Regions from separate parts of the Paenibacillus sp. FSL H7-0323 genome, predicted to be linked through region 2. Evidence: a T-box and tRNA genes for the amino acid it is inferred to sense, from the RefSeq annotation. Region 2 holds a T-box; the other regions hold tRNA genes.
The links. The T-box of region 2 lies ahead of metG (methionine--tRNA ligase). A T-box ahead of a tRNA ligase gene usually reads a tRNA of that ligase, here a tRNA-Met.

Region 1 (3,249 bases), 1.9 Mb from region 2:
TATTTACAGGGGGTAGGGACAACCAATGTTGGCCCACGAAGTTACCATTTTCGCTCCTCTTCTTTCGCGCTTGTGCCACCCAATCATAAACATGACGAGCACCACCGTGAGGATGCAAATGTATTATTTGTAGGCTTCCACTCGGAACACCCTAATATGAGTAATCTGCTCGGCGTATATGAAGATGATAAAGATCAGACCGTTCTTCAAATCCTGCTGCGAATGAAAGCAGAGTTTACACGCAAGCAAGACGGATTCTCTGAGCTTCTAAACCTACAAATGAGCGAGATTACCGTCCATCTTATGAGGCTTCTTAGTGCCTCTGGATATCAATCCCCAACAGAAGATCGAGTACAATATGTCCTTAATTATATGAATGAGCATTATCGCCATAAATTGTCCGTCGAAACACTATCAGAAATGTCCGGATATAGTTACGATCGTTTTCGCCATCTATTTAAAGAACGTTTCGGGTCTTCACCCCTGCGGTATTTGCTGTTAAAACGCCTGGATTATGCAAAATCTCTATTACGTCATACTCAGATGCAAATCTCTGAAGTATCCGCTGCTGCAGGTTTTGTGAACGATGCCCAATTCTGCAATATGTTTAAACGAGAAATAGGTCTTACTCCGCGAGCATTCCGCATTAATAATCAATCAGGTTAATCACTAATCAGATTAAAAAAAGCCGTTGAAATAGAGAGACTCTCTATTCAACGGCTTACTGCTGTAAACCCAAGGACATAAAGAAAAAAGGTTTGTAAGACTGCTTATAAAAGCATTCTTACAAACCTTTTTAAGATACCGGCGAGAGGACTCGAACCTCCACGGTTTCCCACTCGATTTTGAGTCGAGCGCGTCTGCCATTCCGCCACGCCGGCACATATGAACTAAATGGAGGCGCCACCCAGATTTGAACTGGGGATAAAGCTTTTGCAGAGCTTTGCCTTACCACTTGGCTATGGCGCCATGAAAACTTGGAGCGGACGACGGGAATCGAACCCGCGACCCTCGCCTTGGCAAGGCGATGCTCTACCGCTGAGCCACGTCCGCATAAAATGGCTGGGGATATAGGATTCGAACCTATGAGTGACGGAGTCAAAGTCCGTTGCCTTACCGCTTGGCTAATCCCCAATAACATTTTAAAGTAAAATGGGGCGACTGATGGGTCTCGAACCCACGAATGCCGGAACCACAATCCGGTGCGTTAACCCCTTCGCCACAGTCGCCATATTAAGTTGATATTGTTGCCATTATTCATTTTAAAGTAAATGGGGCGGCCGATGGGTCTCGAACCCACGAATGCCGGAACCACAATCCGGTGCGTTAACCCCTTCGCCACGGCCGCCATATTAAACTTTAGAAAGAACTTGGCAGGGGCAGCAGGAATTGAACCCACACCAACGGTTTTGGAGACCGTTGTTCTACCTTTAAACTATGCCCCTAAAAACTGGTGGAGGATGATGGATTCGAACCACCGAACACTCACGTGAGCAGATTTACAGTCTGATGCGTTTGGCCACTTCGCTAATCCTCCAAGGATGGTGCCGGCGAGAGGACTTGAACCCCCAACCTACTGATTACAAGTCAGTTGCTCTACCAATTGAGCTACACCGGCATGGCACTCATTCTTTTGTGATGATAAATGGTGGCTCGGGACGGAATCGAACCGCCGACACGAGGATTTTCAGTCCTCTGCTCTACCGACTGAGCTACCGAGCCATGATGAAAATGGCGGAACCGACGGGATTCGAACCCGCGATCTCCTGCGTGACAGGCAGGCATGTTAGGCCAACTACACCACGGTTCCAAAAGATATAATTGCTTAAGTTAATTGGTTGCGGGGGCAGGATTTGAACCTGCGGCCTTCGGGTTATGAGCCCGACGAGCTACCGGGCTGCTCCACCCCGCGTCAGTAAGAAAGTGTTATGGTGGAGGCTGAGGGGATCGAACCCCCGACCCTCTGCTTGTAAGGCAGATGCTCTCCCAGCTGAGCTAAGCCTCCATAAACAACAATTGTTATTGTACCAAAGTCCACTAGGATAAATCAAGTGAAAATTTGGTGACCCGTATGGGATTCGAACCCATGTTACCTCCGTGAAAGGGAGGTGTCTTAACCCCTTGACCAACGGGCCATACTAATTAAAAATTTGTGGCGGAGAGAGAGGGATTCGAACCCTCGAGACGCTTGTGGCGCCTACACGATTTCCAATCGTGCTCCTTCGGCCAAACTCGGACACCTCTCCATATGGCTCCCCGAACAGGACTCGAACCTGTGACAACTCGATTAACAGTCGAGTGCTCTACCAACTGAGCTATCAGGGAATATTCATACCAGGCTTGATGCCTGAAAACTGAATCCGAAACGAATTTGCATTCTAAGTATAGGATAAGCCCTCGACCGATTAGTATTGGTCAGCTCCATGCATTGCTGCACTTCCACCTCCAACCTATCTACCTCGTCGTCTTCAAGGGGTCTTACTAATTGGGAAATCTCATCTTGAGGGGGGCTTCACGCTTAGATGCTTTCAGCGCTTATCCCGTCCGTACGTAGCTACCCAGCCATGCTCCTGGCGGAACAACTGGTGCACCAGCGGTACGTCCATCCCGGTCCTCTCGTACTAAGGACAGCTCCTCTCAAATTTCCTGCGCCCACGACAGATAGGGACCGAACTGTCTCACGACGTTCTGAACCCAGCTCGCGTACCGCTTTAATGGGCGAACAGCCCAACCCTTGGGACCTACTTCAGCCCCAGGATGCGATGAGCCGACATCGAGGTGCCAAACCTCCCCGTCGATGTGGACTCTTGGGGGAGATAAGCCTGTTATCCCCAGGGTAGCTTTTATCCGTTGAGCGATGGCCCTTCCATGCGGTACCACCGGATCACTAAGTCCGACTTTCGTCCCTGCTCGACTTGTAGGTCTCGCAGTCAAGCTCCCTTATGCCTTTGCACTCTGCGAATGATTTCCAACCATTCTGAGGGAACCTTGGAACGCCTCCGTTACTCTTTAGGAGGCGACCGCCCCAGTCAAACTGCCCGCCTGACACGGTCCCCGTACCCGGTAAGGGTACTAGGTTAGAACCTAGATACGATCAGGGTGGTATCCCAACGGCGCCTCCACCGAAGCTTGCGCTCCGATTTCTACGGCTCCCACCTATCCTGTACAGATCGTACCCAAATTCAATATCAAGCTGCAGTAAAGCTCCATGGGGTCTTTCCGTCTTGTCGCGGGTAACCTGCATCTTCA
Region 2 (3,249 bases):
CTGACTCTGATCGCTAAGAACATTAAGAATAAAGTGAAAAGCCAACTGCAAAGCCTGCTGAAGGATGAAAGAGAGAAATATGAGCAGTTCTATAATGCTTTTGGCAGACAGCTTAAGTTTGGTGTCTATAACGATTATGGGATGCACAAAGACACCCTTCAAGATTTGTTGATGTTCTACTCCTCTAAGGAGAAGAAGCTGGTTACGCTGGACGAATACGTCTCAAGAATGCCAGAAGATCAGAAATATATCTACTATGCTTCCGGAGAGTCGATCGACAGAATCGAGAAGCTCCCGCAAACCGAGCTTGTATCGGATAAAGGGTATGAAATTCTCTACTTCACTGATGATATTGATGAATTTGCGATCAAGATGATTCAGTCTTATAAGGAAAAAGAATTTAAATCCGTATCCAGCGGAGATCTGGGGATCGAAGCCGACGAAGCGGACAAGCCAACGGAAGCGGAAGAGAACGAAAACAAGGAGCTTTTTGAAGCGATGAAGGACATCCTGTCCGGCAAAGTGAAAAATGTCAAAGCTTCCAAACGTTTAAAGACTCATCCGGTATGTCTCTCTGCTGAAGGTGAACTGACAATCGAGATGGAAAAAATCCTGAAATCGATGCCGAATGGCCAAGAGGTGCAAGCGGATAAGGTACTCGAAATCAACATCCATCACGAAGTGTTCCAGTCCTTGAAGGCGGCAGCAGAGAACGACAAAGAAAAGCTCGGTTTATACACGAACCTGCTGTACAACCAAGCCCTGTTGATCGAAGGTCTACAGGTTAGTGATCCTGTTCAGTTCACCAATGATATTTGCAAAATCATGAAATAATATGAAGTACAGAGACCATCCAATTGTATTATGATTGGGTGGTCTTTTTTATTTCAGTATTTCATTTTGTTGTGCGAAAAAGGTAGTAATCAATTTCAGAGTCATTATTTGTGCAACCGCTGATCGAATAGATAATTTCACCTTGTGTGCTTTTTTTACTCGTCACTTCGGAGCAGGTATCGGTTCTGACTCCTGTGTTGCTTCCACCAAATGCATCATTAGAAGTATCATAGCTGTAATTAATCACGTTACCGTCAAATTTTAAATCCTTAAATATGGGATCGCCTTCATCTGTGTAACTTGTAACGCGTATATTGTCTGCTTTTTTGCTGGAGAGATTAGTTATAAATTTCTCGAATTTATCGAGGTTGTACACTTTTTCAAAAGAAACAATATCCCCTCTACTGATGGCTTCTTTGGAAGTATAGGGTTCACTTTTGGGAACAGAATTAACTTTATTATCGGAACAACCCCATACTCCTGCTAGTAAAAGAACAGAGAGTGTAAGCAAATTTACTTTTTTCACTGAGGGACCTCCTTGTATCGTATTTATATAAAAGACGGAGATTAACTGGAAAAGTTACAGAGAGCTTGATGTTTCACATTGACAATAAACAACAAATTGAGTATTATTTTCTCTAACTTGAATATGTAAAAGCAAAGAAGAGAAAGAGTACCACGGCAATTCTTTCAACAGAGAGCTCCGGTCGCTGAAAAGGAGTAAAGAAAACCCTTGGGAATATGGTCTCAGAGCTGCGCATCGAAACCTTATGGGTTGTAGGCTGCGCCGGAACCTGCATCCGTTACAGTGCTAGGGTATAAACGTTAATTAACGTCGTACCTGAAGAGGTAAATGTCATGAGGCATTTATAAAATTAGGTGGTAACACGTGAGTAGAACTCTCGTCCTTTGTGGATGGGAGTTTTTTGTTGTCTAAAAAAAGGAGGAGAAGGTTAATGAGTAATGTGTTTATAGGTGGCGCTTGGCCGTATGCGAATGGATCTTTACATCTGGGGAGATTATCAAGTGTGTTGCCTGGGGATGTGCTGGCACGATATTTTCGCTCCAAAGGGGATAACGTATTATATGTATCAGGCAGTGATTGCCATGGCACACCCGTAGCAGTTCAGGCTGCGAATGAAGGGATTACGCCGGGAGCTTTTGCAAGCAGATATCATGAAGAGTTTCTGAAGTGTTTTGAACAGCTGGGATTTAGTTATGATCTATATACTCGAACGGATCAACAGCAGCATCATAAGGTTGTGCAAGCGTTGTTTACAAAGCTGCTAGAGAATGGTCATTTATATAAAAAAACCATTGCTCAATGTTACTGCGAGGTGGATCAGCGCTTTTTGCCAGACAGATATGTGGAAGGGACTTGTCCGGTATGTGGTGAGCGGGCGCGAGGGGATCAATGTGATTATTGTTCTACGATTCTAGATCCTGCCGATTTGTTAGACAGAGTCTGCAAATTATGTGGGAATACACCAACAGAAAGGCCGACAGAACATTATTATCTTAGCTTATCTAATTTTCAGTCTGAATTAACGGAATATGTAGAGGAAGCACAATTTTGGAGAGAAAACGCTATAAAACTGACCAAACGTTATTTACAAGAAGAGCTGCAGGACCGCGCGGTAACAAGAGACTTGTCTTGGGGTGTAGATGTTCCTGTGGCTGGATTTGAAGATAAAAAAATTTATGTTTGGATTGAGGCGGTAAGTGGTTATTTATCAGCCAGTAAGCAGTGGGCTGCACAGTCCGGAGGAAACTGGGAGGATTTTTGGTTAGAGGAAAAAGGGGCGATTACCGCTTATTATGTGCATGGTAAAGACAATATTCCATTTCACACTTTAATATGGCCGGCTGTGTTATTAGGAGCAGGAGGTCTGCATTTACCGGACAGGATTATATCTAGCGAATATTTAACCCTTGAAGGGCAGAAATTCTCCACTAGCCGAAATTGGGCGGTCTGGGTACCTGATATTTTAGAGCGGTATCAGCCAGATTCTATTCGTTATTTCTTAATTGCCAATGGACCTGAGAAGCGGGACACGGATTTTTCCTGGAGAGAGTTTATTTATAGCCATAATGGAGAGCTGCTTGGAGCATTTGGTAACTTTGTGAACCGTTCATTGGCTTTTATAGATAAGTTTTATGAAGGGAAAGTGCCAAATGGGCAATTAGATAAGGGGTGGAAGGACAATATTGACCTCTTGTATCTGGAATCAGGACGGCTTATTGAGGCTGGGAATCTAAAAGATGCGCTGGAGTTTATTTTTTCTTATGTGCGCAAGGCAAACCAGTATTTCGATCTGCAAAAACCATGGATACAGATAAAAGAGGATCAGGTTTCTTGTGATTCTGCAATATACACATGTGTGCAGATTATTGCGAACTTAGCGAATTTGTTGC
Region 3 (3,249 bases), 3.8 Mb from region 2:
ATCTATACCATCGTATTTCCTAACCAAGCAGAACCTAACGATAACAAGATTTCTATGTTGTCACCTATAGGCATGCAGCTGCTGCTGGCTGAGCTCGGCAGTACTTGTCAGCTAGCGATTCCTTCAGGTCAACTAGAGGTGAAGATCGAAAGCATTAAGTTCGTGAATAATGGTGAAGTAGGCGTTCTTATATAAGGACGATTCCTTATATACCCGCTACAGCAGCGTCCCTTTCCAGATATTAAGGAGGAGGACGCTGTTCTATTATTTAAGCCTCAAACCTTCTTCCAGCTTATTAACTGACTTCTGGATCCTTGCTGCTCTGGTTTCCGGTCTTTTCGCCCCTTCGATCCAGCTCACATATTCCTTCCGATAGGAATAAGCCAAGCTGTTATAATATACCTCTGCCTGCTCATTGCTGCTTAGTGCGTCCAGAAAATCTTCTGGAGCTTCTATCTCTCGCAATTGATGATCTTGTTCCATTGTCACCCGAACTATATCTCCAGGTTGAGCATGGGCTAAGTCTCGCAGTTCTTTTTTCACGACCATAAAATGTTTCCCATTACCATGCGGCATGAGTGTTCCTCTATAGGGAATGTCATTCAGGCTTCCTTTAACTTGTATCCTTGATTTAGTTTCATATATTTGTTCAGCGTCAAAAGGAACCGTAAGATATGTCCAACTCCCATTCGTATCTGGTCTGACTAACCTTGCTTCAAATTCAAACATTGGCCCCTCCTCAAATAAAATCTCTAGTTCCTATTGTATCCATACGTGCTTAACTATACAAAAAAACACCCGCCTAATACCGGCAAGTGTTTCTCTTTATAAGCGGGTGATGGGAATCGAACCCACGCTATCAGCTTGGAAGGCTGAAGTTCTACCATTGAACTACACCCGCAAAGGTATAAAATCGGGATGACACGATTTGAACATGCGACCCCCTGGTCCCAAACCAGGTGCTCTACCAAGCTGAGCTACATCCCGTTAACAATACTATAACTGCTTAGTAATAAAAATGGCGCGCCCTGAGAGATTCGAACTCCCGGCCTTTTGATTCGTAGTCAAACGCTCTATCCAGCTGAGCTAAGGGCGCAAAATCTATATGGAGCGGACGACGGGAATCGAACCCGCGACCCTCGCCTTGGCAAGGCGATGCTCTACCGCTGAGCCACGTCCGCAAAAACATGGTGCGCGTGAAGGGACTCGAACCCCCACGTCGTGAAACGCCAGATCCTAAGTCTGGTGCGTCTGCCAATTCCGCCACACGCGCACACTTTAAAGAAAATGGTGAGCCATGAAGGACTCGAACCTTCGACACCCTGATTAAAAGTCAGGTGCTCTACCAACTGAGCTAATGGCTCTCATAAATGGCTGGGGATATAGGATTTGAACCTATGCATGACGGAGTCAAAGTCCGTTGCCTTACCGCTTGGCTAATCCCCAATAATAATTAACTAAATGGCGGAACCGACGGGATTCGAACCCGCGATCTCCTGCGTGACAGGCAGGCATGTTAGGCCAACTACACCACGGTTCCATAGACATAATGCATAAGTGTAAATTGGTTGCGGGGGCAGGATTTGAACCTGCGGCCTTCGGGTTATGAGCCCGACGAGCTACCGGGCTGCTCCACCCCGCGTCATTAATTAGTATATACTATTCATTTTCACCATACCAGCTTATCCCTAAACATAATGTATAAGAGTAAATTGGTTGCGGGGGCAGGACTTGAACCTGCGACCTTCGGGTTATGAGCCCGACGAGCTACCGGGCTGCTCCACCCCGCGTCAGTGAAAATAATATGGTGGAGGCTGAGGGGATCGAACCCCCGACCCTCTGCTTGTAAGGCAGATGCTCTCCCAGCTGAGCTAAGCCTCCATGATATGACCCGTATGGGATTCGAACCCATGTTACCTCCGTGAAAGGGAGGTGTCTTAACCCCTTGACCAACGGGCCATGCTAATAATTTTTATGGCGGAGAGAGAGGGATTCGAACCCTCGAGACGCTTGTGGCGCCTACACGATTTCCAATCGTGCTCCTTCGGCCAAACTCGGACACCTCTCCATAAATGGCTCCCCGAACAGGACTCGAACCTGTGACAACTCGATTAACAGTCGAGTGCTCTACCAACTGAGCTATCAGGGAATATGGTGGGCCTTAGTGGACTCGAACCACCGACCTCACCCTTATCAGGGGTGCGCTCTAACCAGCTGAGCTAAAGGCCCTTCTAAGACATATTAATATTAAGGGCAAAAAAAATACCACGGGTAATGTGGTTGTCCGCTTGGCGGCGTCCTACTCTCCCAGGACCCTTCGGTCCAAGTACCATCGGCGCTGGAGGGCTTAACGGTCGTGTTCGGGATGGGTACGTGTGGAACCCCTCCGCTATCGCCACCAAACGGGCATTTACAGCGTAAATGCTCAGGCTTAATCGCCTGAAAACTGAATCCGAAACGAATTTGCGTTTGCCCTTCTTACGGGGCCCCCGGAAAGTATTCGGAATTAGCTTCGCAGCTTCTTCTTCACTTTTTGGGGTATTTTTAGGATAAGCCCTCGACCGATTAGTATTGGTCAGCTCCATGCATTGCTGCACTTCCACCTCCAACCTATCTACCTCGTCGTCTTCAAGGGGTCTTACTAATTGGGAAATCTCATCTTGAGGGGGGCTTCACGCTTAGATGCTTTCAGCGCTTATCCCGTCCGTACGTAGCTACCCAGCCATGCTCCTGGCGGAACAACTGGTGCACCAGCGGTACGTCCATCCCGGTCCTCTCGTACTAAGGACAGCTCCTCTCAAATTTCCTGCGCCCACGACAGATAGGGACCGAACTGTCTCACGACGTTCTGAACCCAGCTCGCGTACCGCTTTAATGGGCGAACAGCCCAACCCTTGGGACCTACTTCAGCCCCAGGATGCGATGAGCCGACATCGAGGTGCCAAACCTCCCCGTCGATGTGGACTCTTGGGGGAGATAAGCCTGTTATCCCCAGGGTAGCTTTTATCCGTTGAGCGATGGCCCTTCCATGCGGTACCACCGGATCACTAAGTCCGACTTTCGTCCCTGCTCGACTTGTAGGTCTCGCAGTCAAGCTCCCTTATGCCTTTGCACTCTGCGAATGATTTCCAACCATTCTGAGGGAACCTTGGAACGCCTCCGTTACTCTTTAGGAGGCGACCGCCCCAGTCAAACTGCCCGCCTGACACGGTCCCCGTACCCGGTAAGGGTACTAGGTTAGAACCTAGA

Region 1: it encodes a tRNA-Met, which carries the amino acid that the T-box ahead of metG (methionine--tRNA ligase) is inferred to sense. The anticodon was not compared.
Region 3: it encodes a tRNA-Met, which carries the amino acid that the T-box ahead of metG (methionine--tRNA ligase) is inferred to sense. The anticodon was not compared.

What each region holds. Positions count from the first base shown of each region.
Region 1 covers NZ_JBBODB010000001.1:3,995,807-3,999,055, forward strand. The annotation lists gene MHH89_RS18020 (AraC family transcriptional regulator) at 1-666, shown strand, start outside; tRNA gene MHH89_RS18025 (tRNA-Leu) at 803-881, opposite strand; tRNA gene MHH89_RS18030 (tRNA-Cys) at 896-969, opposite strand; tRNA gene MHH89_RS18035 (tRNA-Gly) at 979-1,053, opposite strand; tRNA gene MHH89_RS18040 (tRNA-Gln) at 1,060-1,134, opposite strand; tRNA gene MHH89_RS18045 (tRNA-His) at 1,154-1,229, opposite strand; tRNA gene MHH89_RS18050 (tRNA-His) at 1,273-1,348, opposite strand; tRNA gene MHH89_RS18055 (tRNA-Trp) at 1,372-1,445, opposite strand; tRNA gene MHH89_RS18060 (tRNA-Tyr) at 1,452-1,537, opposite strand; tRNA gene MHH89_RS18065 (tRNA-Thr) at 1,543-1,618, opposite strand; tRNA gene MHH89_RS18070 (tRNA-Phe) at 1,647-1,722, opposite strand; tRNA gene MHH89_RS18075 (tRNA-Asp) at 1,733-1,810, opposite strand; tRNA gene MHH89_RS18080 (tRNA-Met) at 1,836-1,912, opposite strand; tRNA gene MHH89_RS18085 (tRNA-Val) at 1,930-2,005, opposite strand; tRNA gene MHH89_RS18090 (tRNA-Glu) at 2,061-2,135, opposite strand; tRNA gene MHH89_RS18095 (tRNA-Ser) at 2,154-2,246, opposite strand; tRNA gene MHH89_RS18100 (tRNA-Asn) at 2,250-2,325, opposite strand; rRNA gene MHH89_RS18105 (23S ribosomal RNA) at 2,386-3,249, opposite strand, start outside.
Region 2 covers NZ_JBBODB010000001.1:2,107,741-2,110,989, reverse strand. The annotation lists gene htpG (molecular chaperone HtpG) at 1-834, shown strand, start outside; gene MHH89_RS09540 (DUF4362 domain-containing protein) at 896-1,360, opposite strand; T-box leader at 1,486-1,747, shown strand; gene metG (methionine--tRNA ligase) at 1,791-3,249, shown strand, end outside.
Region 3 covers NZ_JBBODB010000001.1:5,877,838-5,881,086, reverse strand. The annotation lists gene MHH89_RS26310 (GreA/GreB family elongation factor) at 1-195, shown strand, start outside; gene MHH89_RS26305 (YdeI/OmpD-associated family protein) at 265-729, opposite strand; tRNA gene MHH89_RS26300 (tRNA-Gly) at 831-901, opposite strand; tRNA gene MHH89_RS26295 (tRNA-Pro) at 914-987, opposite strand; tRNA gene MHH89_RS26290 (tRNA-Arg) at 1,020-1,096, opposite strand; tRNA gene MHH89_RS26285 (tRNA-Gly) at 1,107-1,181, opposite strand; tRNA gene MHH89_RS26280 (tRNA-Leu) at 1,189-1,273, opposite strand; tRNA gene MHH89_RS26275 (tRNA-Lys) at 1,289-1,364, opposite strand; tRNA gene MHH89_RS26270 (tRNA-Gln) at 1,372-1,446, opposite strand; tRNA gene MHH89_RS26265 (tRNA-Asp) at 1,463-1,540, opposite strand; tRNA gene MHH89_RS26260 (tRNA-Met) at 1,566-1,642, opposite strand; tRNA gene MHH89_RS26255 (tRNA-Met) at 1,714-1,790, opposite strand; tRNA gene MHH89_RS26250 (tRNA-Val) at 1,806-1,881, opposite strand; tRNA gene MHH89_RS26245 (tRNA-Glu) at 1,888-1,959, opposite strand; tRNA gene MHH89_RS26240 (tRNA-Ser) at 1,976-2,068, opposite strand; tRNA gene MHH89_RS26235 (tRNA-Asn) at 2,074-2,149, opposite strand; tRNA gene MHH89_RS26230 (tRNA-Ile) at 2,153-2,229, opposite strand; rRNA gene rrf (5S ribosomal RNA) at 2,287-2,403, opposite strand; rRNA gene MHH89_RS26220 (23S ribosomal RNA) at 2,546-3,249, opposite strand, start outside.